One region of the Azospirillum thiophilum genome, then DNA from elsewhere that is predicted to be linked to it. Evidence: riboswitches for the same ligand, from Rfam matches in the RefSeq annotation. Region 1 holds a riboswitch; each other region holds the start of a gene.
What was found. Region 1 has a riboswitch for thiamine pyrophosphate ahead of thiO (glycine oxidase ThiO). Riboswitches for the same ligand answer to the same signal wherever they lie in the genome.
Positions count from the first base shown of each region.

Region 1 (10,114 bases):
GTCCGCGATCAGCGCTCCGGTTCGGGCTTGATGCCGGCATCCTTCATGGCATGCATCAGGTCCAGCACCACGGTGCTGATGTCGGGGAAGGACAGGGCCACCGCGTGGCGGTCGGGGTCGAGGCGGACCACATGCGCGACCTGACGGCCGCCGACGCGCTGCCCGCCCCTCTCCGGCACCTCCGGGCAGTACAGCTCGAGCCGCAGCTTGCCGCCGACCGCATGGCTGAACTCGGCCGGCGGCAAATCCACCAGCAGGCCGCGGGTCGACCAGTTGATCGTCGTGCAGCTGCGCCCCTCCGCCTCCACCACCAGCGCCGGGTCGACGTAGCGGATGGCGCGGCGATGCTCGATACCGTTCGGCGGCTTGGCGCCGACATCGTGCTGCTCCAGCTTGCGCTTCGCCGCCTGCTTGGTGCGGTCGTCCACCCCGTCCTTGCTGGTCATCAACGTCGCCTGCACCCGCCGCTCGACGCCATGACGGAACTCGTCATCGGCGCCGAGGCGCAGGGCCTTGGCGAAATGGTCCTTGGCCTGGGTCAGCAGGGCGTTGCGCCCCTTGTCGTCGCCGCGATGGCCGCAGCGTTCGGCCTGGACCAGCAGCGAATCGACGCTGCGCTGATAGGCGCCGCGCTGGTAGGCGCGGGACAGCTCGCGGAACTCGGCGGCGCGCAGGCTGGGGAACTCGCGGGTCTTCAACAGTCCGGCCAGCCCCTCGGCCAATGAATCGACACGGGCGGGATCGCCGGTTTCCGCCTCCCGCCGCAAGGTCCGCAACGCTTCTTCCGCCTTGCGGATCAACTGGTCTTCCAGTTTCCGGCGCTGGTCTGCATCCATCACGGGCATGGCGCGGCCCTCCCCGCAGGGGCGATGAGACAGGATACTCCAGGCGTCCGTCGGACGACAGCGGACAAGTATGGTTAATCGCCGACCTGAGGGCTCTCCCAGTGGGAACGAACCGGATTTCCCTTTGCCACAGGACGGCCCTTTTATCTGGGACGATACATGGGACGGCAGTGGGGAGCGGGCAGGCGATGGGCAAGGACAAGAACGGGGCGGCGGGCGCCGATATCGACCAGGAGCTGCTGGCCGCCGCCCTGACCGGCCTGCTGGAGGAGGAAAGCGTCAGCCCGGCCACCCGGACCGCACTGGTCGCCATCGCCGGCGGCCGCGGGGCCGACGATGCCGCGGCGGTGCGCACGCTGGTCCTGCGCCCGCGTTCATTGCGGGGCGAGTCGGGGGCGGACGACCTGTCGGGGCGGCGGGCACTGGTCTACAGCCTGACCAAGACCATCCTCGCCGCCGCTGTGCTGCGGCTGGCGGCGCGCGGCGCGGTCGATCTCGACGGGCCGGCCGGGCGCTGGCTGCCGGAGCTGGCCGGGTGGCCGGGCGGCGTCACCGTGGCGCAGCTGCTGGCCCACCGCGCCGGCCTGCCCGACTATGGCGGCCGGGCCGACTACCATGCCGCCGTCGCCGCCGGCGGGGAACCCTGGAGCGGCGACGAGTTCCTGGCGCGCTGCGGGGTGACCCCGAATCGCGAAGGGACGGAGCAAGGGAAGGGACCGCCGGTCGGCGTCTTCGCCTATTCGAACATCGGCTATCTGCTGGTCGGCCGGCTGCTGGAGCGGGCCGGCGGCGCTCCGCTGGCGGAGGTGCTGGCGCGCGAGGTCTTCTCTCCGCTCGGCCTGTCCAGCGCGGCGCTGCTGCGCACCCGCACCGACCTGGACGGGCTGTTCTTCGGCGCCAGCCCGGCCTTCGGCGGCGCGCCGGTGGGCACGGCCTATCATCCCGGCTGGGTGTCGCACGGGGTGGCGGCGATGACCGCGGCCGACGCCTGCCGCTTCATGCATGGCCTGACGGAGGAGTATCTGCCGGGCCTGCTGCTGCGGCGGATGCGCGACGGGCTGCCGGTCGGCGGGCCGATGGGTGGGCGGCCCTGGGTCGAGCCGTCCTACGGGCTGGGGATGATGGTGGAGCTCGATCCGGCGGCCGGACCCTATTGGGGCCACACCGGCGGCGGGCCGGGGGTGACGCCTGCCGCCTACCACACGCCGGGACCGGTCCCGGTCTCCGTCGCCGTGTTCCTGGATGGCGAGGACGGGGCGCTTGCCGAATGGATGGCGGTGGAGGTGCTGCACCGCCTGCGCCGGCCGCGCTGACCCGGGGCATCCGCCCGCTTCTTGTCCATCCCCCGCGCGTTCCCATCTCCATTCACAGGGGACGATCCTCCGCTCCCCAGGGATGGGGATCGGGCGTAGGATCGTCGCAGGTGCCGGGAGAAACCGGCATCGGAAGAACAGGACGCTGGGGGAGGACACGCACATGGCGGAAGCCGTCCGCACACTGCCCGATCATCCATGGCTGGCGTCGTACCCGCCGACGGTCGACTGGGCGATGCCGATTCCGGTCAGGCCGCTGACCGAGCTGCTGGACGGGGCGGCGGCCCGCCACGGCGACAGGCCCTGCCTGAATTTCCTGGGCAAGCGCACCAGCTATCGCGAGCTGGGCCGGCTGGTGGACCGCGCCGCGCGCGGCTTCCAGGCGATCGGGGTGGGGAAGGGCACGCGGGTCGGGCTGTTCCTGCCCAACACGCCCTATTACGTCATCGCCTTCTTCGGCATCCTGAAGGCCGGCGGCGTGGTGGTGAATTTCAACCCGCTCTATGCCGAACGCGAGCTGGTCCACCAGATCGGCGACAGCGACATCGAGTTGATGGTCACGCTGGACCTGAAGCTGCTCTACGGCAAGATGGCGCGGATGCTGGATGAGTCCGGGCTGAAGCGGCTGGTCGTCTGCCGCATGGCCGACATCCTGCCCTTCCCCAAGAACTGGCTGTTCCCCATCGCCAAGCGGTCGGAGATCGCGGCGATCCCGCGCGACGACCGTCACATTCCCTTCGCCCGGCTGATCGACAATGACGGCCAGCCGGCTCCGGTCGCCATCGACCCGCGGGACGACGTGGCGGTGCTGCAATACACCGGCGGCACCACCGGCGTGCCCAAGGGCGCCATGCTGACCCATGCCAACCTCTACGCCAACACCGTCCAGTGCGCGACCTGGTACGCGGCCAAGGAACGCAAGCCCGGCGAAGGCACCGATGACGGACAGGAGCGCATGCTGGGCGTGCTGCCGCTGTTCCACGTCTTCGCCATGACCGCGGTGATGAATTTCGGCCTGCATCTGGGGGCGGAGATCGTCCTGCTGCCGCGCTTCGAGCTGGAGCAGGTGATGCGCACGCTGGAGACGGAGCGGATCACCCTGTTCCCCGCCGTGCCGACCATCTACACGGCGATCAACCATCACAAGCGCCTGAAGGAGTTCGACCTGTCCTCCATCCGCTTCTGCATGTCGGGCGGGGCGCCGCTGCCGCTTGAGGTGAAGGAGGCGTTCGAGCGCGTCACCGGCTGCACGCTGGTCGAGGGCTACGGTCTGTCGGAATGCTCGCCGGTCGCCACCGTCAATCCGGTGGTGCAGCACAGCGAGAAGAAGGGCTCCATCGGCCTGCCGCTGCCCGGCACCATCGTCGAGATCGTCAGCCTGGAGGAACCGCGGCGCGTCCTGCCCCCCGGCGAGAAGGGCGAGGTCTGCATCCGCGGCCCGCAGGTGATGAAGGGATACTGGCGCCGCCCGGACGAGACGGCGCAGACGCTGGTGGACGGCCGGCTGCACACCGGCGACGTCGGTGTGATGGACACGGACGGCTACACCACCATCGTCGACCGCATCAAGGACATGATCCTGTGCAGCGGCTTCAACGTCTATCCCCGCAACGTCGAGGAGGCGATCTACCTGCATCCGGCGGTCGCCGAATGCGTGGTGGCCGGCATGCCCGACGAGTATCGCGGCCAGACGGTGAAGGCCTATGTGCGGCTTGACGAGGGCCAGAGCCTGACCGCGGGCGAGCTGATCAGCTTCCTGAAGGACAAGCTGTCGCCCATCGAGATGCCCAAGGTCGTGGAATTCCGCCGGGAGCTGCCCAAGACGATGATCGGCAAACTGTCGCGCAAGGCCCTGCTGGACGAGGAGGCGGGCAAGCGCGCCGCCGCGGGCGTCGGCGGCAGTCCTGCCGGCGGCAATCCAGCAGATGGCGGTGCCGCATGAGCGCGGACGGGCGCAAGGCGGTGCGTGTCCGCATCCTGGGCAGGGTGCAGGGTGTATGGTACCGCGGATGGACCGTCGACACTGCGGGCGGGCTGGGGCTGACCGGCTGGGTGCGCAACCGCGCCGACGGCACGGTTGAGGCACTGTTCGCCGGCCCTGCCGACGCCGTCGACCGCATGCTGGACGCCTGCCGCCGCGGCCCGCCCGCCGCCATCGTCCGCGACCTGGTGGCCGAGCCCGATCAGGATCCCGGAATGGCCGGGTTCGAGCAGCGGCCGACACTGTAGGCGCGGCATTAGCGTTCCGCTAACCATGATGGCGGCATGCTGGAGGCCGCAGCGCTTTTGCGGTTCGGGGACTGGAGCCAGGATGTGAGCGACGTAGCGGGCATGAAGGCCATGCTTGCCGGCGTCTTCGCCAAGGCGGCGGAGGCGAAGGGAAAAGCTGTCCGCAAGCCGGCGCCGCCTGCTGCCCGTAACATGCCCCCGGTGCCGCCGGGCGGTGAGCCTGCAGTCCGTCTCAGCCTTGCGGCGGGGATGGTGGACGACGCGCTGGCCGGACCGTCCGGCGGCTTCCCTGCCGGCCTTGCGGGGCAATTGGGTCCGGCGATCCAGGCGGTGGCGCGCGACCTCGGGCGGCTGCTGACGGTGTTCGGAATGGAGGCGGACGGCGTGGCTGCGGCGGAGGCCGCGCTTGCCGGGCGTTTCAGCGATGCGGAGCGCCGGGCCGCGGTGGCGGCGCTGGATGGTCCTGCCGGTGACTTTGGTCCGGTGACGGAGGGCGGAGGTGCCGGGGATGTGGCGGTCGAGGTGCGCGGCATCGGTCTCCGCGTGGCGGATGGCCCTGCGTCACCCTGTTTCGAGGAGGCAGCCCTGGTCCTGGCGCATGTGCCGGCCGAGGGGGGGAGCGATGGCCTCGCCGCCGTGATCGGCGCGCTGCGCTCGGCCATCCGGCCGGGCCGGGGGCTGACGGTCGAGGCCGACGGCATTCCCGCCGATGGTCTCGGCCCTCTCATGGAGGTGCTGGCCGGGGCGATGACCGGGCCGCCGGACGGGCTGGAAGGCACGGTGGTCCTGTCGCCGCGCAACACCCCGGCGGTCGGGGAGACGCTGGACCTGTCGCTCACCCTGTCCGGGCGGCTGGGCGCCGGGACAGCGGTCCCGTCCGCTCCGCCCACCGCCCCGGCCAAGGAAAAGCCGGTCGAGCCTTTCGGGGAGCGGGGGGTCGATGTCCGGATTTGATCCGTGCCGCCGGCTGGCGGCCCTGATCCTGGTTCTGTCCATTTCAGGCCCGATGGCGGCCGCCCCGGCGCTGGCCGGGCCGCTGGAGCGGACCGAGCCCGGCCATCTGGCGCCGCCCCAGCCGGGTGCCCAGCTTCCCTTCGCGCCGCCCATCGTGCAGTTCGCGCTGCCGCCGCAATGGATGACGATCCGCTCCAAGGAGGACTGGCGCAAGGCCGGCACGTTCGAGAAGGAATTGAGCAAGGACTGCGCCGCCCTGCGCTTCGGCGAGATCACGCCGATGCGGTTCCGCGCCTATTTCAACGGGCAGGTGATGGGCGTCGCCTTCGGCCACGGCCTGAACCTGCACGATCCCGGCAAGAAGGCCGATCCCAAGAAGATCTACCTGTTCCGCAACGGCGATTCCGCCGGCTGCACGGTGCAGTCGATGGACAACAAGGATCCGCGCGTCAATCCCGCTGCCGGACAGGCCGCGACGCCGGCCGGCGGCGGGTTCAAGAAATACTGACCGGGGCCGTTCAGGCGCCTGTGTCCTCGCCCTCCTCGCCCCGCATCGGGCCGCCGAACACCTCCGGCCATGCCGCGATCAGGGCGGAATCGACGTCCTCCATCGTCACCAGCTGGCCCAGCGCGACGATGGAGGTGACGCCATGCCCGGCGATGCCGCAGGGAACGATGCCGCCGAAATGGCCGAGGTCCGGCTCGACGTTCAGGGCGATGCCGTGGAAGCTGACCCAGCGCCGCACCCGCACGCCGATGGCGGCGATCTTGTCCTCCTGGCCCCTCACGCCGCCATAGGGCTGTTTGTCGACCCAGATGCCGACGCGGCCGTCGCGCCGCTCCCCCCTGATGGTGAAGGAGGAAAGCGTGCGGATGATCCACTCCTCCAGATCGTGGACATAGGCGCGGATGTCGGCGCCGCGCGCCTTCAGGTCCAGCATCACATAGGCCACCCGCTGGCCCGGCCCATGGTAGGTGTACTGGCCGCCGCGGCCGGTGCGGTAGACCGGGAAGCGGTCGGCCTCCAGCAGATCCTCGTCCCGGGCGCTGGTGCCGGCGGTGTAGAGCGGCGGATGCTCCAGCAGCCACACCATCTCCGGCGCGGTGCCGGCGCGGATCGCCTCCACGCGGGCCTCCATCTCGGCGATCGCCTCGGGGTAGGGGACCGGCCGGTCGGAGATGCGCCACTCGACCGGGGGAAGTGCGGCGGGGCGGAGGCCGGCGGGGGTGTCGGACGGGATCGGACTGGCGGGCAGGCTGGTCACGGATGTCATTCGATAGGGTCTCGGCAGAAGGGTCGGGCAGAAGGGTTTGGAAGAAGGGATGAGGGGCCGTTCGCATTTTTCTTCGCGGATGATGATTGTAGCGCTTGATCGACCCTCGGGAAGCTGATATCTACCCGCTCCACCCGATGAGGCGCGCAAGCGCAGGTCGGGGCTACCAGCCTCGTGCGGTCGTGGCGGAATTGGTAGACGCGCAGCGTTGAGGTCGCTGTGGGGCAACCCGTGGAAGTTCGAGTCTTCTCGACCGCACCACTCCCATGCAGATGGGACCATCCCGGGGATACGGGAACGACGAAAGGCCCGCAGGTCGAAAGACCGAGCGGGCTTTTTCGTATCCGCGTTCCGGGGCGTCCCTTGCCTGAGCTCCCCTTACCTGAGCTCGATATAGCGTTCCAGCGTGGCGCGGCGGAGCGCACGAACGATGTGGGGGGCGGCACCGCTGGCGACGATGTGGCCGCCGGCCTCGCGGCAGCGGTTGGCCAGGATGAACAGCATGCCGATGGCCGCGGAGTCGATGAAGGAGACGAACCGCAGGTCCAGCGGCACCATCGGCCTTGCCAGGAAGTCCCAGTCGCGCAGCATGTCGTGGAAGCGGTTGCCGTCCTCGTAGGTGCAGCGGCCGGACAGCAGGATCCCGTCGCGGTCGCCGACGGTGGTGAAGGCATACTCCATCGTCGCGTCCGGTCCCTTTCTCGATGATGCGGCGTACCGGCATGGGAGCATGAAGGGTTGCGGCGGTGCAAGCCCATGCTGCGGAAGGGGCTATCCGGTTCGATCCGGGCTGGACAAACGGGAAAAGGCGCCCCTGGGTCCGTCCCGGTGTCGCCGGTCCTGCCGCAGCGGGGCCGCGATTCCGCTTGTAGGGCCAGCTGAATGTTGGCATAAGGCAAAAACATAGGCCTGGGGTGCCGCGCGGTGGTCGCGCGGCTGAGAACACACCCATCGAACCTGTCTGGGTAATTCCAGCGAAGGGAGCCGCCGCATGATCGATGCGCCCGAACCACATCCGTTTTCCGCTCCCGACTCGGGAGCCCGCCCGTCCGTCGCCATCATCGGCGCCGGCTGCATCGGCCTCGCCATCGCCTGGAGGCTGGCGTCGGCCGGCTGCCGCGTCGAGCTGTTCGAACGGGGGGAGGCCGGTCGCGGCGCCACCCATGCCGCCGGCGGCATGCTGGCCGCCTGCGTCGAGACCGAGCCGGGCGAGGAGGGACTGCTGCCGCTGACCCGCGCCTCGCAGGCGCTGTGGCCGGACTTCGCCCGCGACCTGGAGGCGGCGAGCGGCCTGCCGGTCGATCTGCGCAGCGAAGGCACCATGGTCATCGCGCTCAATGCCGACGATGCCGCCAAGGTCCGCTTCCTGCACGGCTTCCAGCGCGATCTCGGATTGCCGGTGGAGTGGCTGGGCGGGGCCGAGGTGCGGCGGCGCGAGCCCTATCTGCAACCCGGCGTCGCCGGCGCCCTGTTCTGTTCCGGCGACCATCAGGTCGACAACCGGAAGGTCGCCACCGCCTTGCGCCGCGCCGCGGAGGCTGCCGGTGCCCGCCTGCACGAGCAATGCGGCGACGTCGCGCTGGCGGTGGAGGGCGGTCGTGCCATTGGGGTGCGTGTCGCCGGAAGCCTGCACCGGGCCGACCGGGTTGTGCTGGCGGCCGGCGCCTGGTCGGCCGGGGTGCCCGGCCTGCCGCCCGTGGCAAGGCCGCCGGTGCGGCCGGTGAAGGGGCAGATGGTCTGCCTGCGCATGGACCCGCGGCTGCCGCTGCTGCGCCATGTGGTGTGGACGCCCGGTACCTACCTGATCCCGCGGCTGGACGGCCGGCTGCTGATCGGCGCCACGACGGAGGAGCGCGGCTTCGACGACCGCCTCACCGCGGGCGGCCAGTTCGCCCTGCTGGAGGGGGCATGGCGGGCGCTTCCGGGCATCGCCGAACTGCCGATCGAAGAGGCCTGGGCCGGCTTCCGCCCCGGCAGCCGCGACGATGCGCCGGTCCTGGGCGACAGCGGGATTCCCGGCCTGATCCATGCCACCGGCCACCACCGCAACGGCATCCTGCTGACCCCGGTGACCGCCGATGGCATCGCCCGGCTGGTGCTGACCGGGGAGACCGATCCGCTGCTGCGCCCGTTCGCCGCCGACCGTTTCGTCCTGGCGGGAGCCGCCGCATGAGCGCCGTCCTCCGCGTCAACGGCCGCGACGAGCCGCTCGCCGCCGCCTCTGTCGCCGAACTGCTGGCCGCCCGCGGCATCGCCGAGGGAACCCGCGGCGTCGCCGTCGCCCTCAACGGCACGGTGGTTCCCCGCCGCCAGTGGGCCGGCACCGCGCTCCGGCCGGGCGACAGCCTGGAGATCGTCCGCCCGATCCAGGGCGGCTGAACCAGGGCGGCAGCCCCCCGACATCTCCCTTCCTCCGAAAACGGGGAAGCGCCTTTGCGAAGGTCCTGATTCCATGTCCCAAACCATTCCCGCCGACCCCCTAGTCATCGCCGGGCGCAGCTTCGGTTCGCGCCTGTTCCTGGGCACCGCCGGCTATCCGAACCAGCAGGTCATGCTCGACGCGCTGGCGGCCAGCGGCAGCGAGCTGGTCACGCTGGCGATCCGGCGCATCAGCCTGGACGGCTATTCGGAAAGCCTGGTCGACGTGCTGGCCCGCGCCACCGCCGGGCGGCCGGGCGGCCCGGTCGGGCTGCTGCCCAACACCGCCGGCTGCATGACCGCCAAGGAGGCCGTGCTGACCGCGCAGCTGTCGCGCGAGGCGCTGGATACCCCCTGGATCAAGCTGGAGGTGATCGGCGACCGCGAGCTGCTCTATCCCGACGTGGAGGAACTGCTGCGCGCGACGGAGGAGTTGGTGAATGACGGCTTCGTCGTGCTGCCCTACTGCAACGACGATCCGGTGACCTGCCGCAAGCTGGCCGACCTGGGCGCCGCCGCGGTGATGCCGCTGGGCGCCTTCATCGGGTCGGGGCTTGGCATCCGCAACCCGCACGCCATCGAGACGATCTGCGCCCGCAGCCCGGTTCCGGTGGTGCTGGACGCCGGCATCGGCACCGCGTCGGACGCCGCCCGCGCGATGGAGCTGGGCTGTGCCGCCGTGCTGCTGAACACCGCGGTGTCGAAGGCGCGCGATCCGGTGCGGATGGCGGCGGCGATGCGCGACGCGGTGAGCGCCGGCCGGGGCGCCCATCTCGCCGGCCGCATGCCGATGCGGGCCCATGCCGAACCGTCCAGCCCGCAGATGGGCCTGATCGGGGGGTGACACCACGGGGAGCGAGGCGCTCTGTCCATTCGTCCGCTTGATCCGGCGGAGCGGCTGACGCAGGCTGTGGCGCAGCATCCCCTTGTCGGAGACCCCAGCCTTGCCCGCCACCTTCGAACCCCGCGCCGCCGACTGGAAGGCGCGCTGCCTCGCCTCGTTCGAACAGCAGCCGATCTGCAGGACGCTCGGCATCGAGTTGGCGGCCATCGAGCCCGGCTTCTGCGAGATGCGGCTGCC
Region 1 covers NZ_CP012401.1:1,350,961-1,361,074, forward strand. Annotated here, with positions in the region: gene AL072_RS06220 (hypothetical protein) at 9-845, opposite strand; gene AL072_RS06225 (serine hydrolase domain-containing protein) at 1,034-2,158, shown strand; gene AL072_RS06230 (long-chain-fatty-acid--CoA ligase) at 2,322-4,100, shown strand; gene AL072_RS06235 (acylphosphatase) at 4,097-4,387, shown strand; gene AL072_RS06240 (hypothetical protein) at 4,472-5,341, shown strand; gene AL072_RS06245 (hypothetical protein) at 5,328-5,849, shown strand; gene lipB (lipoyl(octanoyl) transferase LipB) at 5,860-6,615, opposite strand; tRNA gene AL072_RS06255 (tRNA-Leu) at 6,792-6,876, shown strand; gene AL072_RS06260 (STAS domain-containing protein) at 6,994-7,296, opposite strand; TPP riboswitch at 7,516-7,615, shown strand; gene thiO (glycine oxidase ThiO) at 7,607-8,788, shown strand; gene thiS (sulfur carrier protein ThiS) at 8,785-8,994, shown strand; gene thiG (thiazole synthase) at 9,068-9,877, shown strand; gene AL072_RS06280 (PaaI family thioesterase) at 9,978-10,114, shown strand, end outside.

Region 2 (10,114 bases), on a different replicon from region 1:
GAGGCGGAAGGCCGTCAGCTCCGACAGCCAGCCGATGTCGTAGGCACCGCGGATCGGCACGCCGCGCAGGTGGAAACGCCAGGTCGAGAAGGAGTAGCCGAAGGCCTGCCGCACCACGGTGGTCGACAGAACCACCCCGATCAGCACGCCGGATGCCGCCCACAGATCCTGTGTCGTCTCCAGCACCAGCAGCACCATGGTGACCGGCGCGCCGACGATGCCGGCAGCGACCGAGCCCATGCCGACCAGCAGCAGCAGGCCGCCGTCGATGCCGAGCCCTGGCAGGAGACTGGCCGTGGCGACGCTCAGCAGCCCGCCGAACAGCCCGCCGATGAACAGCGAGGCGCTGAACAGGCCGCCGCGGAACCCCGATCCCAGCGACAGGGCCGAAGCCAGGATCTTGGCCACCAGCGTCAGCGCAAGCGCAAGCGCGCCGCCCGCCAGTTCCGGCGGGACGGCGCCGGGGCCGCTGCCCATCACCGCCGGCACCGCCAGCGCCACGCCGCCGAAGGCCAGCCCGCCGATCGCCGGCCGCAGCCAGCGCGGGACCGGCAGCCGCTTGAACCCGCGCTCCGCCACCGTCACCGCCTGCATGGCGAGGATGCTGAGCCAGCCGGCCAGGAAGCCGACGACGCCGCAGGCGGCGTAATCCCAGCCGGCGATCTCCACCGGCCGGCCCAGCGCCAGCGGGATCTCGCCGCCGGTCAGCAGGGAGGACACCGCCACCCCCAGCACCGCCGCCGCCCCGACCGGGGCCAGCACCGCCAGCGTATAGCCGCCCAGCACCAGTTCGAAGGCATAGAAGGCGCCGGCCAGCGGCGCGTGATAGGCCGCGGCGATGGCAGCAGCAGCCCCGCACCCCACCATGGTCCGCAAATCCGCCCGCCGCAGCCGCAGCCGCTGGCCCAGTGCGGAGGCCAGCCCGGCCCCTGCCTGGGTATAGGCGGCCTCCATCCCGACCGACGCGCCGGAGCCGTTGGACAGCGCCGTCGTCACCGTCAGCCGCAGGCTGTCGATCAGCGACATCTTGCCGCCATACAGCGCGTTCGCCTCCACCGCGTCGACGATGTCGTTGGGACGCCAGCGCCGCACCAGCATCGACAGCACGCCCAGCAGCAGACCGCCCGCCACCGGAACGCCCAGCGTCCGCAGCAGGCCGGGCGCGCCCTGCCCGAGCCGCTCGCCGTCCGGCAGGTCGAAGGCCAGCGCCTGCATCAGCAGCACCCCTTCATGCAGCAGACCGACGGCCAACCCGACCACCCCGCCGACCAATGCTGCGAGCAGCACCACCGCCAGCACGCTGTCGCGCACGGTCCAGCGGTCCGACAGGCTGGTGGCGGCGGATGCGTCGAGCGACGCATAGGGATCCGAGCCGGCGCGGGCATTCTCGCCCACGCCGTCGATGGAGGTGGTGCTGTCCGGCATGATCACGCGCGTTGATGGCCCTTCCGTCCAAGGACAATGGACCGGAAGGGCGTGGGTTCCGTCAGGGCTTGGCCGGTTGCGGCTTTGTCTGCGGCTTCACCGCTGCCGGAGCTGCCGGGGCCGGAGCCGGGGCCGGGTTGGAGGGAGCAGCCGGCGCGGCGGGCGGCGGGCTGGCCGGTGCCGCATCGGCGGAGGGGGGGACGGATGGGGGAGTGGTCGGGGAGGCCGCGCCGTCCGCCGGGGCGAGGGCCGGCGCGGCAGTGCCGGCGCGGCGCAGCACCTGCGCCAGGTTCTCGCGCACCTTGTCGGCCAGTTGCACGTCCTGCTCGGCCGCCTCGTGGAACAGGACGGTGAACAGCCGGCGCTGCGACAGCAGGAAATTGAGCGTGACGTGCAGCTTGCCCTGCGGCATGGCGCAGTCGACCGAGCCGGTGCGGATCCAGACGGAACCGGCCTGTTCGGGCGGATCGAGCGCGACGGTGGCCGTGCCCTCGCAGCGCTGCTTCATGGCGTCGGCGAAGCTGTCCGACAATTCATCGAGCTTCGAGCCCTCGCCCACCGCGCGTTCGCGGATTCCGCCGACGATGGGGCCGAAGCGCCAGGCGACGTCGGCCGGGCGCCGTTCGGGCGGCAGCTTGTCCATCGGCACCAGTTCGGCATCATGGATTCCGGCGGCGGTCAGCAGGCTGTCCAGCCCCTCCGGCAGGCGATCCTTCTTCTCCGCCGGCTTTTCCGCCGGGCGGCCGGCGGCGACCTTGATCGGCGGGACGTTGCCGCTCTTGTCGACGCAGGTCTTCAGGTCGCCCAACACCTTCTTCGTTCCGCTGAGCTTGAAGGCGATGCGGTCGGAGGCGGAGGAGACCACCAGTTCGTTCCCGCTCATCAGGGCGCCGACCAGTTCCTCGTCCCTGCCGTTGGAGACCACCAGCATGTCCGGCTGCGAGGCAATGGCGACCCGCTCGCGCTTCAGCTTCTTGTCGACCTCGACGGTCACCGGCCATTCGCCACCCTTGGGCAGGTCGGCGCCCGGAATGCCGATGCCGATGTTGGTCTCCCCCTTCGGGCTGCGGGCGATCATCAGCACATGGCCCGAGGTGAACTCGCCCTCCACCACGCAATAGGCGAAGCTGCCGTCCTTCTTCTTGGCGGCCCCGCCGTCCCAGCTTTCGATCAGCTCCCCCGGCCCATCGGGCTTGTCGGCGGGATTGGCGGCGGCAGCATCAGCAGGCTTGGCGGCGGGATTGGCCGCGCCCTGCGCCGGGGCGCCGGGGATCACCACCTCGGCCTCCGGCGGGGGCAGGCCGTAATAGGCGGCGGGGGGGATGTTCGGCTCGACCGGCACCAGCTCGGCCATCGCCGGAACCGGCGCCACCCCCAGCAGGAGAAGCGCGGACAGCGAAGCGGCGAAGCGGGCGGTCATGACGAGGTAGTCCATAGTATGGTTGTGGCGGCGAAGCTATCCGCGCCCGCCGCCATCCGCAAGCGCAACCGCCCGCACCGTTGCCGGAAGCCATCACCTGTTGCGCAGAGCACGCAGGGGAGCCCCCTATCCTCCGAAGAACGCGTCCCGCACCGTCTCCTCCGAGAGGCCGGCCGCCGGACCGTCCGCCACCACACGACCCAGCCGCAGCAGGATAGCGCGCGGAGCGATGGAGAGGGCACGGGCGGCGCTTTGTTCGGCGAGCAGCACGGCGGTTCCGTGGGCGGCGATGCGGCGGACGGCGGCGAAGACCTCGTCGGCCAGCTTGGGCGACAGGCCGAGCGACGGTTCGTCGAGCAGAAGCAGGCGCGGCCGCCCCATCAGCGCACGGCCCAGGCTCAGCATCTGCTGCTGGCCGCCGGACAGGCGCCAGGCGCCTTCCCCGCTCTTGCGGGCGAGGTCGGGGAACAGGGCGAAGACGCGCTCGACATCCTGCGCGCGGTCGCGGGCGGCGGCCAGTCCGGCGACCTCCAGATTGTCGCGCACGCTCATGCCGGGAAAGACCCGCCGCCCCTCCGGAACATAGCCGATGCCACGGCGCACCCGTGCCTCCGTCGCCAGCCCGGCAAGGTCGTCGCCGTCGAAGCGCAGCTCCCCCCGCGCCGGGACGAGGCCGAGCAAAGCCTTCAACAAGGTGGACTTCCCGGCCCCGTTTGCGCCGAGCAAGGCCACCGTCTCCCCCGCGGCAAGGGTCAGCGACACGTCGTCGAGCGCAAGCGACCCGCCATAGCCGGCGCTCAGGCCGCGGATGGACAGCAGCGCGTTCATGCCGGCCTCGCCGGGCCGAGATAGGCGGCGACCACCGCGGCGTCCCGGCGCACGCCGTCGGCCGGGCCGTCATAGATCACCCATCCACGGTCGAGGCACAGCACGCGGCCGGCCAGTGGCAGCAGGAAGCCCATGTCGTGCTCCACCAGCAGGATCGCCATCCCCTCGCCCGCCAACTCGCGCAGCAGGGCGGCCAATTCCGCCTTCTCGCCGTCGGTCAGGCCGGCTGCCGGTTCGTCCAGCAGCAGCACCGCCGGGCGGCGGACCACTGCCCGGGCCAGTTCCACCCGCCGCCGCAAAGCCGCCGGCAACCCGTCGCAGAAGCGGCCGGCAAGATCGCCGACGCCGAGCCGGTCGAGCGCCCACCGCGCATGCGCCTCCGCCGTTTCGATGTCTGGGTCGATGGCGAGGCGGGCGGCGGCCACCGCCTCCAGCACGCCGACGCCCTGCGGCAGCGTCGCCGCCTGGAAGCTGCGGGCCAGCCCGGCGCGGGCCAGTCGGTCGGCACGGGCGCCGGTCATGTCGCGGCCGGCAAGCAGCACCCGCCCGCCGTCCGGCCGCTCCAGCCCGGACAGCAGGTTGATGACGGTGGTCTTGCCCGATCCGTTGGGGCCGATCAGGCCGGTGATGCCGCCCGGCGGCAGGTCGAACGAGACGCCGTCCACCGCACGCACGCCACCGAAGGATTTCTCCAGCCCGTCCACGGTCATGCCACCTGCCGGGCCACATTCCAGGATCGAGGCCCGCGGCGGCTCCTGCGCGGCGGGCAGCGGGCGCGGACGGCGACCGGTCAGGCGGAAATGGACTGCGCGGTCGATCAGGCCGGTCAGTCCATCCGGCGCCAGCAGCACGGTCAGCAGCAGGGCCATGCCGTAGACCACCAGATAGCCGCGCTCCAGGAAGCGGAACCATTCCGGCAGATGCAGCAGCAGCACGGCCCCCAGCACCGCCCCGGCCATCCGTCCGCGCCCGCCGACGATGGCGATGGTGAGGATCGAGACCATCACCGGGAATTCCAGCACCTCCGGCGAGACGACGCGCTGGGTGTGCACCGCCAGCGCCCCGGCGGCCCCGGCGAACGATGCGCTGATGCCGAAGGCGGTCAGCCGCAGCCGGCCGACGTCGAGCCCGAGCGTCGCTGCCGCCAGCGGGTCGTCGCGCAGGGTCTCCAGCGACCGGCCGAGCCGGCCGCGCGTCAGCCGCCAGCCGGCCAGCCCGCCCAGCGCCACCAATCCCCAGACCAGCGCCGCCATCGGCAGCCCGCGCGGCACCGCCCAGCCGAACAGCACCACCCCCGGCACCCCGGCCAGCCCGTTTGCGCCGCCGGTCAGCTCCGGCAGATTGACCGCCAGCAGATGCAGCACCTGCGCGATCCCCAGCGTCGCCAGCGCGAAATAGTGCGACTCCAGCCGCAGCACCGCCAGCCCGACCGGCAGAGCCACTGCCAGCGGCACCAGCAGCGACAGCGGAAAGGTCGCCTCGAAGCCCAGCCCGTAGCGGCTGCCGAGGATGCCCGTGACATAGGCGCCCACGCCGAAGAAGGCGCCCTGCGCCAGCGACAGCGCCCCGCCCAGCCCGAAGACGATCTGGAAACCGAAGCCGGCCAGCGCATAGACCCCGGCGACGGTGAGGACGCGCAGGCCGTAGGGAGTTGCGAAAGCGAACGCATAGATCAGCAGGGCGAGGGCAGCCGCGGACAACACGGCATCCGCCCCTCTCCAGCGAGGGAAGCGCCTCTCACCCACGGCGCCGCACCGCTTCGCCGAACAGCCCTTGCGGCCGCAGAACCAGGATCGCCAGCAGCGTCAGGTACAGCGCCCCCAGCGCCACCGGGTAGGACAGCACCGACGACACCCCCACCTCGAACAGTGCGATCAGCAGCGCCCCCACCACCGCGCCGGGCACCGACCCCCAGCCGCCGATCGTCACCGCGATGTAGGCCTTGAGGATCAGGTCACCGCCCGATGTCGGGGTGACGAAATAGCGGTTGGCGAGCAGCAGCCCGGCCGCCCCGGCGCAGGCGGCGGCGATGGCGAAGGTCACCAGGATCATCGCGGTGACCGGCACACCGCAGGCGCGCGCCATCTCCGGATCCTGCGCCGTCGCCCGCAGCCGGCGGCCGAGCTGGGTGCGGGCGAACACCCATTGCTGCGCACCGATCAGCAGCGCCGCCACCGCGATGATGGCGAGCGATTGCACCGGCAGCGCCAGCCCGCCGACATGGAGAGTGTCGTCGACGATCAGCGGCGGGGCGGCGCGCGGCTCCGGCCCGAACAGGATGGCGGCGCCGTTCTGCAGGATGATGCCGACGGCGATGGTGCTGATGAAGACCGACACCGGCGGCCGGCGCCGCAGCGGCAGATAGGCCGCCAGCGCCAGCAGCAGCCCGAGCCCTGCCATCAGGACCAGCACCGCCGGCAACAGCACGATGCCCGGAAGAGGAATGAGCGGCGCGAGCGCCACCGCCAGCAGGCCGCCGGCCATCACGAGGTCGCCCTGGGCGAAATTCACCGCCGAGGTGGCGTTCAGCACCAGAACGAATCCGAGCGCCACCAGGGCGTAGGCCGCCCCCAGCGCCAAGCCGTTGACCAGCAGTTGAAGCGCCGCCATCCGTCACTTCGCCGCAAGCGTCGGGTCGTCGTAGCGCTTCACCAGCGCCGGCACGCGGCTGGTCCCGTCATAGCAGACGATGACGGCGGAATGGGCCATGTTGCCCTTGCCGTCCGACCGGTAGGTCATGGCGAGGCCCTGGAAGGTCCCGGCCGCCAGCGCCTTGCGGATGGCGTCGGGGCTGCGGGCGCCGGCCTTCACCGCCTCCAGCACCATGGTCATGCCGTCATACTGGCCGAGCGCGAAGGCGTCCGGCTCCTTGCCGAAGGCGGCGCGGTAGGCGTCGGTGAAGGCCTCGACCTCCGGTGTGCCGCCGGAAACCGGCGAAGCCGCCGTCTCGGCGCAGACGCCCTTCAGCTCCGCCGGCTCCAGCAGGGCCGCGGTGCTCGGCTGGTGCATGGCGGAGCCGGCGACGATCGGCACCGTCACACCGCTGGACGCCGCCTGCTTCAGCAGCAGCGCGGTCGGGCCGGAATGCAGGTGCAGCACCAGCACGTCGGGCTTGGCGGCCAGCGCCTTGGTCAGCACCGGCAGCAGATCCTTGGCGGCTGGGTCCACCCCCTCCTCGAACACCGGGGTGACGCCCAGCGCCTTGAAGGCGGCGTCGAGATGCGCCTTGCCGCTCTGGCCATAGGCGGTGGTCTGGTAGATGACGGCGGGCTGCCGCTTGCCCAACTCCTCCACCACATAGCGGGCATGGGCGGATTTGGTCACCGCGTCGCCGGGGAAGAATCGGAAGACCCAGGGGTTGCCCTGCTCGGTGATCGATGCGGTGCCGGAGACGGTGACCAGCGGAAGCTTCAGCTCCTGCGCCAGCGGCAGCATCGCCAGCATCTGGGTGCCGAGCATGCTGGCAGCGACCGCGCCCACCCTGCCGCTGCCGGCCGCACGCTCCAGCGCCGTCACCGCCGCTTCCGGCGAGGTGCCGGTGTCGACCACCTCGGATGCGATGGCGATGCCGGCCGGGGTCTGCTTCAGCGCCAGCACCGCGCCGTTGCGCTGGCTGGTGCCCTCCAGCGACAGGAAGCCGGTCAGCGGCACCAGCACCGGAAAGGACAGGGCGTCGTCGGCCCGGGCGCCGGGGAATGCACCGAAGGATGCCAGCGCCGACGTGGCCGCCAGCAGGCCGATCAGAAGGGAAAGCGTGCGCCGCATGACCTGTAACTCCCTACGCGCGCCGGCAGCGTGGCGACGCGGAGGAACGGAGCCGCCTTGCGGATCCGGTCGGCTCCCTTCGCCGGCATGACCCGGATCAGGTTCGATGGGTGTGTCTCAGCCCATGCGTCCGCACAGCATGCGTCGGCACAGGCACCCCAGCCGTGAACGAGCGGCGAGAGTGTCGCCGCCAAGCGCCTGTTGTCAAGAACCCAGCCGGCGGCGTGCCATCATCGTTTCACGATGCAGGATATAGAGGCCGCTGCCGATGATGACCATGGCACCGACCAGCACCGGCACCGTCGGCAGGTCGCCGAACACCAGCCAGCCGAACAGGCTGGCCCACACCATGCCGGTATATTCGAACGGCGCCACCACCGCCGGCGGTGCCCGGCGGAAGGCCTGGGTCAGCAGAACCTGGGCCCCGGCGCCCAGCACCCCCACCAGCGACATCAGCCCCAATCCGAAGGCGGTCGGCGCCGTCCAGACCGGGACCGCGAGCGCGCCGCTGACCACCGTCGTCGTCAACAGGAGATAAAGCACGATCGATGCGCTGGTCTCGGTCCGCGACAGGCCACGCACCGCCAGCGCCGCCAGGGCATAGAACAGCGCGGCGACCAGCCCGACCAGCACCGGCACCAGCGGCGCCCCGGCCGATGGCTGCGCCATCACCACCACACCGCCGAATCCCACGACAACGGCGGCCCAGCGGCGCCAGCCCACCGGCTCGCCCAGCAGCGGGGCCGACAGCGCAGTGATGAACAGCGGACCGGCGAAGCTCAGCACATAGACGTCGGCGAGCGGCAGTTCCCTGAAGGCATAGAAGAAGCAGCCCATCGAGATCAGGCCGGCGAAGGCGCGCCAGACATGGCCCCAGGGCCGCCGTGTCCGCATCGCGGCAATCCCGCCGCCGCGCACCAGCGTATAGCCGCCCACCAGCAGGAAGGCGACCAGCGAGCGCACGAACATCAGCTGCGGCACCGGGTAATCGGCCGTCAGGACCTTGATCAGCGTATCCATCGCCGCGAACAGCAGGATGGCGATCAGGAAGCAGCCGACGGCATAGGGAACCGAATCGGCCTCGGCGGGCAGCAGATCGGCGGTCTCGGCGTCGGTCATGGCAGGGAATCGGGACGGCAATGGCGGAAGATGCCCACATTATGGGCAATCCCCATCGCGTCCCAATGCCACAACCGCAGGTCAGACCGGCGTGGAATTTCGGCGGGGTGGGGGCATCGTCAGCCGACACCTCACCGGGTCAGCACCATCACCAGCCGTTCCACCGGCGCGTCGTTGACCAGATGCGAGTCGACGATCTCGTCGATGTCCTCCGGCGTTTCGGGCCGATACCAGATGCCTTCCGGATAGACCACCATCAGCGGACCGGCGGAACAGAAGCCGAGGCATCCCGTCATCGCCATGCCGATATCGGCCAGCCCCTTGCCCTGGATTTTCTGGTCAAGCCGCTGCCACAGCGGATGGGCGCCATTGGCGGCGCAGCTACCGCGGGGATGGCCGGGCGGGCGCTGCTGGGCGCAGCAGAAGACGTGGTGGCGGAAGGTCTGCGGAACGTCGAGCGGCATCGGGCGTGCTCCATGGCCATACAGTTTGTATGGGTAATGATCATGCCAGATTGCTGCGCCGCGGCAAGATTTTTGTAATGCTTCTAAGTTGGGGATCAGCCTCGATCCGCCTGCGGACGAAATGCTTGGTCAGCGCAGGGGTTGCCGGTTAAGACTCCAGGCATGGGTTGAACAGGAGACGCCGGTGGTTCTGAGCGGGTCGGTCAGGGGACAGCCGGGCGCCGTGCCGGGCTGGGTCGGGTATGCGCTGCTGCCGGTCCTCAACCTCGTCGCGGCCTTCGTGCTGTCGGGGCTGGTGATCCTGGTCATCGGCGAGAATCCGGTCGACGTGCTGTCGCTGATGCTGACGGAGGCGGTGGGCTACCCGGAGGCCATTGGCTACACCCTCTACTACGCCACCGACTACATCTTCACCGGATTGGCGGTCGCCATCGCCTTCCATTGCGGACTCTTCAACATCGGCGGCGAGGGACAGGCCTATCTGGGCGGGCTCGGCGCCGGGCTGGTGGCGCTGGCGCTGACCGGCTGGCCCTGGCCGGTGGTGGCCTTGCTGGCGGTGCTGGCCTCGGCACTGTTCGGAGCCGCCTGGGCCTTCATTCCGGCCTGGCTGCAGGCCAAGCGCGGCAGCCACATCGTCATCACGACGATCATGTTCAATTTCATCGCCGCCTCGCTGATGACCTGGCTGCTGGTGGACGTGCTGATCCGCCCCGGCAGCCAGTCGCCGGAAACCCGCGAGTTCGATCTCGGCGTCTGGCTGCCGTCGATGGACCGGGCGCTCGGCTGGTTCGGCATCGCCATCCCGGCCTCGCCCCTGAACCTGTCATTCCTGTGGGCGCTGGCCTGCTGCGCCCTGTTCCATCTCTTCCTGCGCCGGACCCGCTGGGGCTACGAGCTGCGGACCGTGGGGAGGAACGAACGGGCGGCGGTCTATGCCGGCATCTCGCCCGCCCGGAACATCATAATCGCCATGCTGATCTCCGGTGCCCTGGCCGGCTTCGTCGGCGTCAACGAGATCCTGGGGGTGCAGCATCGCGTCATCCTGAACTTCACCGGCGGGGTCGGCTTCGTCGGCATCGCGGTGGCGCTGATG
Region 2 covers NZ_CP012403.1:668,446-678,559, reverse strand. Annotated here, with positions in the region: gene AL072_RS22155 (chloride channel protein) at 1-1,425, opposite strand, end outside; gene AL072_RS22150 (hypothetical protein) at 1,487-2,845, opposite strand; gene AL072_RS22145 (ABC transporter ATP-binding protein) at 2,972-3,673, opposite strand; gene AL072_RS22140 (branched-chain amino acid ABC transporter ATP-binding protein/permease) at 3,670-5,376, opposite strand; gene AL072_RS22135 (branched-chain amino acid ABC transporter permease) at 5,411-6,283, opposite strand; gene AL072_RS22130 (ABC transporter substrate-binding protein) at 6,287-7,438, opposite strand; TPP riboswitch at 7,496-7,609, opposite strand; gene AL072_RS22125 (DMT family transporter) at 7,643-8,557, opposite strand; gene AL072_RS22120 ((2Fe-2S) ferredoxin domain-containing protein) at 8,689-9,021, opposite strand; gene AL072_RS22115 (ABC transporter permease) at 9,206-10,114, shown strand, end outside.
Region 2: linked by a shared signal. The riboswitch ahead of AL072_RS22130 (ABC transporter substrate-binding protein) and the one ahead of thiO (glycine oxidase ThiO) in region 1 are both predicted to bind thiamine pyrophosphate.

Region 3 (10,114 bases), 1.3 Mb from region 1:
AGGCCGATTCGCGGCTGTTCTTCCAGGCGATCAGGGCATTGCGGCCGATCGGGGCGGTGGCCGGCAGGCCGGGCGGCAGGACCAGCACCGGGGTGCCGGTCTCCAGCGGCAGGCGGTCGGGGATGTGGTGCAGCGACACCCGCTCCCCCGCGCGCACGGCGGCCGATTGCGCCACCACGACCAGATCGGCGTAGGAGGCCCGTTCCGTCAGCAACTCGACATGGTCGCCCTCCTCGACCGACCAATCATAGGACAGGCCGTCCAACGCCTGGCGCACTTCCCGCTCGATCCGTTCGGCATTCTCATGGGCGATGGCGGTGGCCTCCGCCATGAAGCCGTAGGAGGCGGCGCGGCCGGTGGCGCCCGCCGGCATCGACACCGGGGTGGCGATGTAGAGCGCCTGGATATGCGCGGAAAAGCGCTTGGCCAGCGCCACGGCGACGGCAAGGCGGCCGGCGTGGGCGTCGTCGTTGGCCATGTGCAGCAGGATGGTCTTGATCTGCATTTCCCGGCGTCTCCCGTCTTTTTCCGGCCGTCTTTTCCGACCGCCTGCCGTCCTTTGCCCCATGGCTGCCATGCGGCAGCGGAGCGGTTGCCTTCTAGGTAACGCTCCGCCGGGCCGGTTGGCAACGCCGCAGGGTGCGGCTTACTTCACCACGACCGCATATTGGTCGACCGGGGCCACCGTCTTGATCAGGCCGCGTGCCTTGAGGAACTCGGCGAAGCGGGTATAGCGCTCGGCATCCAGGGCGGCCGGGCTATGGGCAAAGCGCGGCAGCGTGTCGGCCCAGGCGCGGCGGTTCAGCTCGTCGTTCAGCTCCGGCCGGTCCTTGACGAAGGCGGCCTGCGCCTCCTCCGGATGGTTGAGGATGTAGAGCGTCGCCCGCTCCACCGCCGACAGGAAGCGCTTGAAGCGCGGATCGTCGGTCTTGCCCTTCTGCGCGACCAGGATCAGCTCGTCATAGGGCGGGACGCCCTCCTCCTCGGGATAGAAGGCGCGGCCGGGATGCTTCTCGATCTCCATCTGGTTCAGCTCGAAGTTCCGGAAGGCGCCGACCACCGCGTCGACCTGCCCCGACAGCAGCGATGGCGACAGCGAGAAGTTGACGTTCACCAGCTCGACGTCCTTCAGGCTCAGCCCGTGCTTCTCCAGCATGGCGCCGAGCAGCGCGTCCTCGAATCCGGCGATGGAGAAGCCGATCTTGCGGCCCTTCAGGTCCTTCAGCGTCTTCACCGGCCCGTCGCGCAGCACGACGACCGAGTTCAGCGGCGTGGAGACCAGCGTGCCGACGCGGACCAGCGGCAGCCCCTCTGCCACATGCAGGATCAGCTGCGGCTGGTAGGACACGGCGAGGTCGGTCTTGCCGGCGGCGACCAGCTTGGGCGGGTCGTTGGGATCGGCCGGCGCGGTCAGCGTCACGTCGAGCCCGGCATCCTTGAAGAAGCCCTTTTCCTGGGCGACGACCAGCGGCGCATGGTCCGGGTTGACGAACCAGTCCAGCATCACGGACAGCTTGTCCTGAGCCAGCGCCGGCAGCGACGTCATCAGGCTGGCGGCCATCAGGCCGGCGGCGAACAGGTGCTTCATCGGGCGTCTCTTCCCTTCGGGGGTTGAATCATGATTCGGCGTCATCGGCCGGCTGGGTGTCGGATTGCCAGGGCAGCGCGCGCCGGGCGAGGGCGTCGACCGCGGCATAGAGCGTCACCGCGAACAGCCCCAGCACCAGCACGGCGGCGAACAGAAGGTCGATCTGCATGCGGGCGTTGGCATGCAGCATCAGGTAACCGAGGCCGGAGGAGGAGCCGACCCATTCGCCGATCACCGCCCCGATGGGGGCGACGGCGGCGGCCACCCGCACGCCGGACCAGAAGGCGGGCAGGGCGGCCGGCAGGCGGATGGTCCACAGGATGGCGGCGGGCGAGGCGCCCATGGTGCGGGCAAGGTCGAGCCAGCCCGGATCGGTGCGGCGCAGCCCGTCGAACAGCGCCGTCGTCACCGGGAAATAGATGACCAGCACCGCCATGGCGATTTTGGACGCCATGCCGTAGCCCAGCCACAGCACCAGCAGCGGCGCCAGCGCGAAGACCGGGATCGCCTGGCTGACCAGCAGCAGCGGCATCAGCCAGCGCCGGGCGGTGCGGAAGCGCGCCAGCAACAGCGCGCTGACCGTGCCCAACGCCACGCCGGCGACCAGCCCGATCAGGATCTCGGCCAGCGTGGTCAGCCCGTGGTTCAGCAGCAGCGGCGCCTGCCGTCGCATGGCGTCGGCCACCGCCAGCGGCCCGGGCAGCAGGTAGCGCGGCAGGCCGGTGGCCCAGACCAGCGCCTGCCAGCCGGCGGCCAGCACGGCGAGGGTGACCGCGGCGCGCAGCAGCGCCTTCATTCGGCCAGCCTCCGCAACAGCTCGGCCTGGAGCGCCAGCAGGGCGGGATCGTCGACGCGGCGCGGGACCGCGCCGGCAGGCTCCAGCGCCGGCCCCATGGTGGCGGGGCGGCCGGTCATCACATGCAGGCGGTCGCCGAGCCGCAGCGCCTCCAGCGGGTCGTGGGTGACCATCAGCACGGTGCGGCCGGCCAGCGTCTCCGCCGCCGTCTCCTGGAGGCGCAGGCGGGTGATGGCGTCGAGCGCCGAGAAGGGCTCGTCCATCAGGACCAGCGGCTTGTCCTCCATCAGCGTGCGGGCGAGCGCCACGCGCTGCCGCTGGCCACCGGACAGGGCGGCGGGCCGGTCGCGCTCGCGGCCCGCCAGCCCGACGCGCTCCAGCAGGGCGCGGGCGCGCTCCACCCGCGCGGCATCGGGTCGGCGGTGGCGCAGCCGGTCGCCCAGCAGCACATTGTCCAGGACCGTCAGCCAGGGCAGCAGCAGATCCTGCTGCGCCATGTAGGCGATGCGGCCGGCCAGCGGCCGGCGGTCGCCGGTGACGACGGCGGTGGGCGGCTCCGGCTCGGCCAGCCCGGCGAGGATGCGCAGCAGCGTGGTCTTGCCGACGCCGCTCGGCCCCAGCAGGCAGGTGGTCTTCCCCGCCGGCAACTCCAGCGTCAGGTCGGAGAACAGCAGCGTGCCGCCATAGGTCAGCCGTGCCCCGGCGATGGTGACCGACAGCGGGGTCATCGCGGACACGGGCGCGGACACGGGCGCGGGGAGGTGGGGCAGGTCCGGGGATGCGTCTTGTCTGGCATCACTGATCCCTACGCCGGCATGAACCGGATCAGGTTCCAGGGGTCGTTCCGCAACGGAACCTCTCAGCCGCCCATCGGCTCCCCCCAGTGAAGGCGGCGACTATAGGCGCGGACGATCCGTGACCGCAAGCATCGCCGGCACCGGCTCCCGTCCTGCGGAAGCGCCTTCAGCGCTTGAGCCATCAGCGCTTGACCGGGCCGCGGCGCCGCCTAGTTTGTGGCGGACATGACGGAGTCCCTCCCCTGACCACGCCGTTCCGCACCCCGCTGTTCATCGGCGGCGAGATCTATCGCGGCTCGACCTATGGGCCGAAGCACCCGCTGGCGATCCCGCGCGTCTCGACCGCCATCGACCTCAGCCGCGCCATGGGATGGCTGCCGGATCAGGTCTATCTCGAAACCCATGTCGCCAGCGAACGCGAACTGGCGCGCTTCCATACCCTCGACTACATCGCGGCGCTGAAGCGGGCCGAGGCCGAGCAGCGGGTGGACGAGGCGACGGCGGCCCGCCACAATCTCGGCAAGCTGGAAAACCCGGTCTTCGCCGAGATGTACCGGCGGCCGGCCCACAGCAGCGGCTCGGCGCTCCAGGCGGCGCGGCTGCTGGGGGACCGGCCGGCCGGTCTGGTCTATGCCCCGGCCGCCGGCACCCATCATGCGCGCCGCGACCGGGCCAGCGGCTTCTGCTACTTCAACGCGCCGGTTCTCGGAATCCTGGAACTGCTCGACCATGGGCTGGAGCGGGTGTTGTATGTCGATCTCGACGCCCATCACGGCGACGGGGTGGAGGAGGCGTTCGCCGACGACGACCGGGTGTTGACCGTCTCGGTCCACGAGGATGGGCGCTGGCCCTACACCGGCAAGGCGGAGGACCGGGCCGGCGGCTTGGCCCGCAACCTGCCGGTGCCGCCCGGCTTCAACGACAGCGAGATGGTGCATGTGATGGAGGCGGCGGTCCTGCCGCTGGCCCGTGCCTTCCGCCCGCAGGCGATGGTGATCCAGACCGGGGCCGATGCTCTGGCCGAGGATCCGCTGAGCCGGCTGGAGCTGTCCAACCGCGCGCTGTGGGAGGCGGTGGCGGCGCTGCTGCCGCTGGCGCCGCGGGTGCTGGTGGTCGGCGGCGGCGGCTACAATCCCTGGTCGGTCGGGCGCTGCTGGGCCGGGATCTGGGCGGTGATGAACGGCATCGACCCGGCGCAGCCGCCCACGCCGGAGGCGGAGGCGGTGCTGCGGTCATTGACCTGGAGCCGCGCCGCCGGCCGCAATCCGCCCGGCCATTGGTTCACCACCATCGCCGACGTTCCGCGGCCGGGGCCGGTGCGCGACGCGGTGAAGCGAGTGGCGGAGATGGCGCTGTCCTGAGCCTGTGCGGACGCCCGCGCCGCGTCCGGGTCTTGTGGGACGAAATCCGGACCGAACCGTGACGATTCGTTGACGAACGCGGATTGTTCGTTGATTCTCGTTCACCTGTGGCGATGCCTGTTCCACCGCGTCCGGCGGACGGAACGGCACCGGTTTCAGGGAGGAGAACGGGCGGGCGGATGTCGAACACGACGCTGTTCCTGATCGCCATCGTCGTCATCATGCTGGCCGCCGTCCCGGTCGCCATGATGCTGAAGGATTTCCTGCCGAACATCCTGGAAAAGAGCAGCGGCCTGGAGCAGATCGAGAACCGCATCTATGTGCTGCATGCCGAGGCGCACGAGTTGCAGAACCGCGTCAACCAGCTGGTCCAGCGCCGCAACAGCCAGTCGTCGGACCGCCACCGGCTGGAAACCGACATCCGCAAGGCCGAGAAGCTGATCAAGGATCTGGCCGAACAGCCGCCGCTGTTCGTGCACGAGGTCGGCGACCCGCAGGCCGGACTGATGAAGTTCGCCGCAACGGTCACCCAGGAGAAGGCTTCCTCCGCGGCGGGAGCGGGCGGGGAACGGGCGGCGCTCAACCCGATCTGGCGCTGCGCCAATGTGGCGGAGGTCTGGGCCTCCAGCTTCGACGAGGCCCGGCAGATGGTCGAGGTCGCCTTTCCCTTCAAGATGGGGTTCCAGAAGAGCTTCATGCGCGGCGACGCGCGCAAGGGTGGGGTGCCATCCGCCCCGGCGACCGTGCGGACGAAGGCCGGTGCCCACACATGATGATCAACTTCATCATCGTCCTGGCGATCGTCGCCATCGGGGCGTGGCTCGGCAACGTGCTGCTGGCGGTGGAGCAGCGGGTATCGCAGTCCCGCCAGCGCGTCCGTGGCGTGCGGTCCAACCTGGACAAGCTGGATGCCACCATCCACCGCCTGCACCGCGAGGAAGAGGCGCTCCATGCCGAGATCGGCGAGTTGGTGCGTGGCATGGTGGAATTGCGCGGCAAGCAGGCCGAAGTGCAACAGCGCCTGACGGAGGCGCAGTCCAAGCGCCGCCCGCAGATCCTGATCCTGACCGACCGCCGCAATCCGGGCGACAAGGAATGGCTGGTCACCGTGGTGAACCAGCAGATCGGCGAGATCGATGCCGTCCATCCGCTGGCCACCGAATGGGCGCGCGGTCGCACCTATCTGGTGTGGGCGGAGTCGGACCGCGAGGCCGCAGAGCGCGCCAACCGACGCTTCAGCGCCCGGCCGGGCTATCATGTGCGCTCGGTGACACCGGTCAAGGAAAACCTGTACAGCGCCAGCCCGGCCCGCAGCGCCGCTTGAGGTCCAGAAACGCAAACGGAAACGGAAAAGGGCAGGGGCGCCCCGCAGGACGCCCCTGTTCGTTTCGTAACGCCTGAACGCTGGCGCCTGGAACCGTCAGCGGCCCTTGGTCGCGGTCGCGGTCTGGCGGAAGGCGTCGTGCAGATAGGGTGACAGCGCCTGGCGCATGTTGCGCAGCCATTCGTGGATGATGATCAGCGAACGAGAGGCGACCGGCGGGGTCATGCCCAGCTTCACCAGATCCTCACGCGTCATCGTCGCAACCTGATCCAGCCGGTGGCCGGTCAGGCGCGCCCAGGCCGGGGCGGTGCAGGGCGGCATCGAGATGACATGCAGCCCCTCGCGTTCCACCATCTCGGCCTTGCGGCGGGCATACTGGCTGTCCTCCAGCTGCGAGAAGGGGCCGGAGAAGCCGTTTTCCACCAGGACGCGCTTGGCCTTCGGGGCGATGGTCGCCACCCGCTCCAGCGTGGTCATGCCGGTGGACAGCGAGGCGAGGTCGACGGTCACCGGCACCATGAAGGTCAGCCGCTCGCCGTCGCCGACGTAATAGTCGAAGCCCGACACCTCGGCCCAGTTGAAGAACCATTGCGAGATGTTGCCGCCGAAATCGAACAGGCGGCCGCCGCGCTGCAGTTCCGGCCCGATCAGGTCCCAGAACTCGTAGAAGCCGTCGGCCGACCCCATCATGTTCATGAAGTCCTGCGTGATGCGGCGATGTTCGACCACGTCCGGGCCGAACAGTCGGGCGAGACGCTCGTTCACCTCGTACTCGACGACCTTCAATTGCAGGCCTTCGAGCATGGCGGTCGCCATCAGGTGATGGGACAGCAGCGTCTTGCCGACGCCGCCGCGGTCATTGAGGACGAAGATCGTGCCCAGCATGCGATCGCCTTTCCAGTGTACGTTTGTTGGTTTGTCGTGGGACATTTTATCGGGAGACGCCAAGGAGCGGGTGCTTTGTGCGACCGCCGCGGATGCCGGTTCCGGCTTGGGTGTCGATTCGGATGACGGCCCTGCATCGTCGGCGGCCGGCGCTTCGGCCAGCGGCCCGGCGGAGGGCGAGTCGTCCGTAACGGGATCGAGCACAGGTTCGTCTGCAATGGGGATGGCAACGGACTCGGCGGCCGGGTCGAGCGCGGGTGCCAGCAGGTTGGGGGCAGGGGAGGCGGGTTTCGGCGCCTCATGATGGGGTGGTTCCTGACCGGCTTCTACCTGAGTGCCGTCAGGTGCCTCCGGCACAGGAGAGTCGACTGCCGTTTCGGGCTGTTGGACTTCGGGTTGTTCGGCCGGGGTCGGGGCTTCGGTGGCGGACGCCTCCTCCGCCATGTCGTCCGGATCGTTCGCCGCAGGGGCTTCATCGTCCGCCGGGGGATCGTCCGCCGGGGGAATTGCCTCAGAGAGATCGGTCGCAATCGGCTCGGCGGCGGAAGCGGTTGCTGTCGCGGGCTCGGCCGCGGGGGCTTCGAGCTGAGGTGCGTCTTGGTTGACGTCTGGGGTGTCGGGACTTCCGGCCATCCCTGCGCCGGCATCCTCCCCCTCCATCTCCTCCTTCGTGCCGGCGGACAGTGCCGCTTCATGGACGGCGGCCAGGGTTTCCGCAGGCGTGGCGACGGTCGGGCGGGCAGTGTCGCCGGCCTGCTCGCCACGCCCCTCGTTGCCGACCAGGAAGAAGGCGGAGCGCAGGGTAACCGGCGAGATCGGCTGGTTGTCGCGGGCGGTTACGCCCAGCGTGGCCAGCAGGTCGGAGATTTCCGCCCATGACAGGCCGCGTTCGCGCATCAGCCCGATGTCGCCATAGCTTTCGCGAACCGCCTGCATGGCGCTGCGGCTGCCAGCCGGGCGATCGGCAAGGAGCCGTTCAAGTTCCGAGCGGTCGATCGACACCGTATGGGATTCCGGCAAGATGAAAAGGCGGCGGGGAGACGCCTGGATGTTGGATCGCAAGGAATCCATTCCCCCGGGGCCGAAAAAATAGTACAAGCGGCCATCACGCGCAAACGGTTTCCAAACGACTTCAACAGCGCTAAACATCGGTCCCGGTCCGGGGGCGTCGGTCGTGACGCCCAGCGACTTCGCCGACGTTCCAGCACCGGCGCCCGACGTTCGCTTTTGGAACCGTGGTCCGGTTGCGTGGTTTGCAACACAACTGCCCGATCCGTTTCGGGCTGGGCTTGGAATCGGGGTTGGGCAGGATGCCTCACGATTTTGGTTCGTCACGGGACCGGCGATCCGCATCCGCGCCGGGGGCTGGGATCGTCGGCTTCCACGAGTTGCGGCAGGCTTGCGAGATATCGGCCCTGCGCGAGGATCTGGAACGGCTCGCGCATGAGGCCGGTGCGCTGCGCGACGGCGTCGAGCGGGCGGTGGAGGAGGTTCGCGACCGCTTCGCCGCGCTGAGCGCGGAGCAGATGGCCGATCCCATGGCTCTGGCTCCGCTTCTGCAACTCGCGGTGACCACCCTTCTGGAGATTCGCGAACAGGCGCGGCGGCTCGACACCCAGACCGGCGCGCTCGCGGATGATGAACGCCCGTCCCGGCTGGGCGCCGCCGATGCCCCCCGCCTGCGTCCGGCGGCAGCCTGGGACGAGCTTGCCGAGCCGCCGCCGCGCCAATCGGAGCCGCCCCGGCCGTTCGCGGCGGAGCCGGCGCCCCAGGTGCAGCCGCCCGCCATCCCGTTCCGCTCCGCTGCGATCACCGAACGGCCGCTGCCGGCGGCGATCAAGCCTTTGATTCAGCCCGCGGCCGTGTCTGCGGACCCGGCGCCGGAACCTGCGCGATCCGCTCCCGATCCCCTGTCGGAGGCACGGTCGGCGGCGCGGCCGGCGGACGGCCAAGCCTCTTGGCTCGCCAGCGAACCGGCGCCGGTCCCGCCGCCGTCGCGCGCGGCGACGGTGCGCAACGGCGGGACCGGCGGCCCCCGCCCCGCTGGTGGAATCGACTGGCTGGGTCCGGCCGGACGTTGACGGTTTGCGGTCGCAAGGACGGCTGTCGACGGATATTTCCCGACCCGAACCGGGACGGGTTGCCTGAACTGCGCTCTTTCTGCATCGAGTCGAGCGAAAGGTCAGGATCTGAACGATTGAGCTTGCAAATTCGGGGGAGTGTTAGTACAAACGGCCTATTGGTAAACGGAATTTTACCAATATTCGCCGCCTGCCGCTTCAACGTCGTGATGCCCCGAGGTCGGTCGCATGCTCAGGATCGACGCCGTCGTCAAGCCGAATGCGTCCCAGCGCACCCGTGTGCCAGGACAGCCCCTGCGTCTGATCGTGGTGGAGGATGACGGTGCCGCCGCCGACATGCTGGCGGTCGTGGTGACGGATCTGGGCCATACCCTGTGCGGCGTCGCGCGGACCGAGGATGAAGCGGTCGAACTGGCCACGCGGGAGCGTCCCGACCTTGCGTTGATGGATGTGCGGCTGGGCGGTGGCGACGGCATCGCCGTGGCGCGGCGGTTGAACCTCGGCCATGGCGTCCGCTCCATCTACCTGTCGGGCAACAGCGACCACGGCACCATGGCCCGCATCACCGAGACCTATCCGCTCGGCGTGGTGCACAAGCCTTTTTCGCATGCCCAGCTGAAGGTCGCGCTCGATTTGGCGGCACGCCGCCTGCGCTGAGCGGAGTCACGCGCTCCCCCTTCCATGCTCGAAGGAAACGGTTTTCCCGCAACCGTTCCTCTGCTATATTTGTTCATGGAGTGTTCTGGTGCGGAACGGCGGGGCGAGTGCGTCGGTCCGTGTATCGCCAGGGCGTGTCCGACGGCGGTTGACCGGCGTCGGTCCATCGTGCTTCGTTGCGCGGGACCGGGGGGATGGTCGCCATTTTGAACAGCCGGCCCTGCGAATGGGAACCCTCGGCATCTGGGTGCCTCCGCCAGGCATCCTGACGGGTCGGCATGGATGCTGGGACACTCGCGCTTAGGAGCAACGAGCGATGAATGTTTGGACGTTTACGGGACGCCTGGGCGCGGACGGCGAATTGCGCACGACCCAGAGCGGCGAGAAGGTGCTGGGTTTCCGCGTCGCCAACGATGTCGGTTTCGGCGAACGCAAGACGACCCAGTGGGTCGATTGCTCGATCTGGGGCCGGCGCGCCGAGTCGCTCGCGCCGCACCTGACCAAGGGCAAGAGCGTCGTCGTGTCGGGCGAAGTCACCCTGCGCGAGTATGAGAAGCGCGACGGCACCCGCGGCGCCGGCCTGTCCGTCCGCGTGGCCGAGATCGACTTCACCGGCGGTGCCCGC
Region 3 covers NZ_CP012401.1:2,627,655-2,637,768, reverse strand. Annotated here, with positions in the region: gene AL072_RS12155 (universal stress protein) at 1-505, opposite strand, end outside; gene AL072_RS12150 (ABC transporter substrate-binding protein) at 647-1,588, opposite strand; gene AL072_RS12145 (ABC transporter permease) at 1,617-2,384, opposite strand; gene AL072_RS12140 (ABC transporter ATP-binding protein) at 2,381-3,112, opposite strand; TPP riboswitch at 3,169-3,275, opposite strand; gene AL072_RS12135 (acetoin utilization protein AcuC) at 3,355-4,542, shown strand; gene AL072_RS12130 (hypothetical protein) at 4,722-5,315, shown strand; gene AL072_RS12125 (hypothetical protein) at 5,312-5,866, shown strand; gene AL072_RS12120 (hypothetical protein) at 5,963-7,753, opposite strand; gene AL072_RS12115 (hypothetical protein) at 8,062-8,832, shown strand; gene AL072_RS12110 (response regulator) at 9,061-9,489, shown strand; gene AL072_RS12105 (single-stranded DNA-binding protein) at 9,806-10,114, shown strand, end outside.
Region 3: linked by a shared signal. The riboswitch ahead of AL072_RS12140 (ABC transporter ATP-binding protein) and the one ahead of thiO (glycine oxidase ThiO) in region 1 are both predicted to bind thiamine pyrophosphate.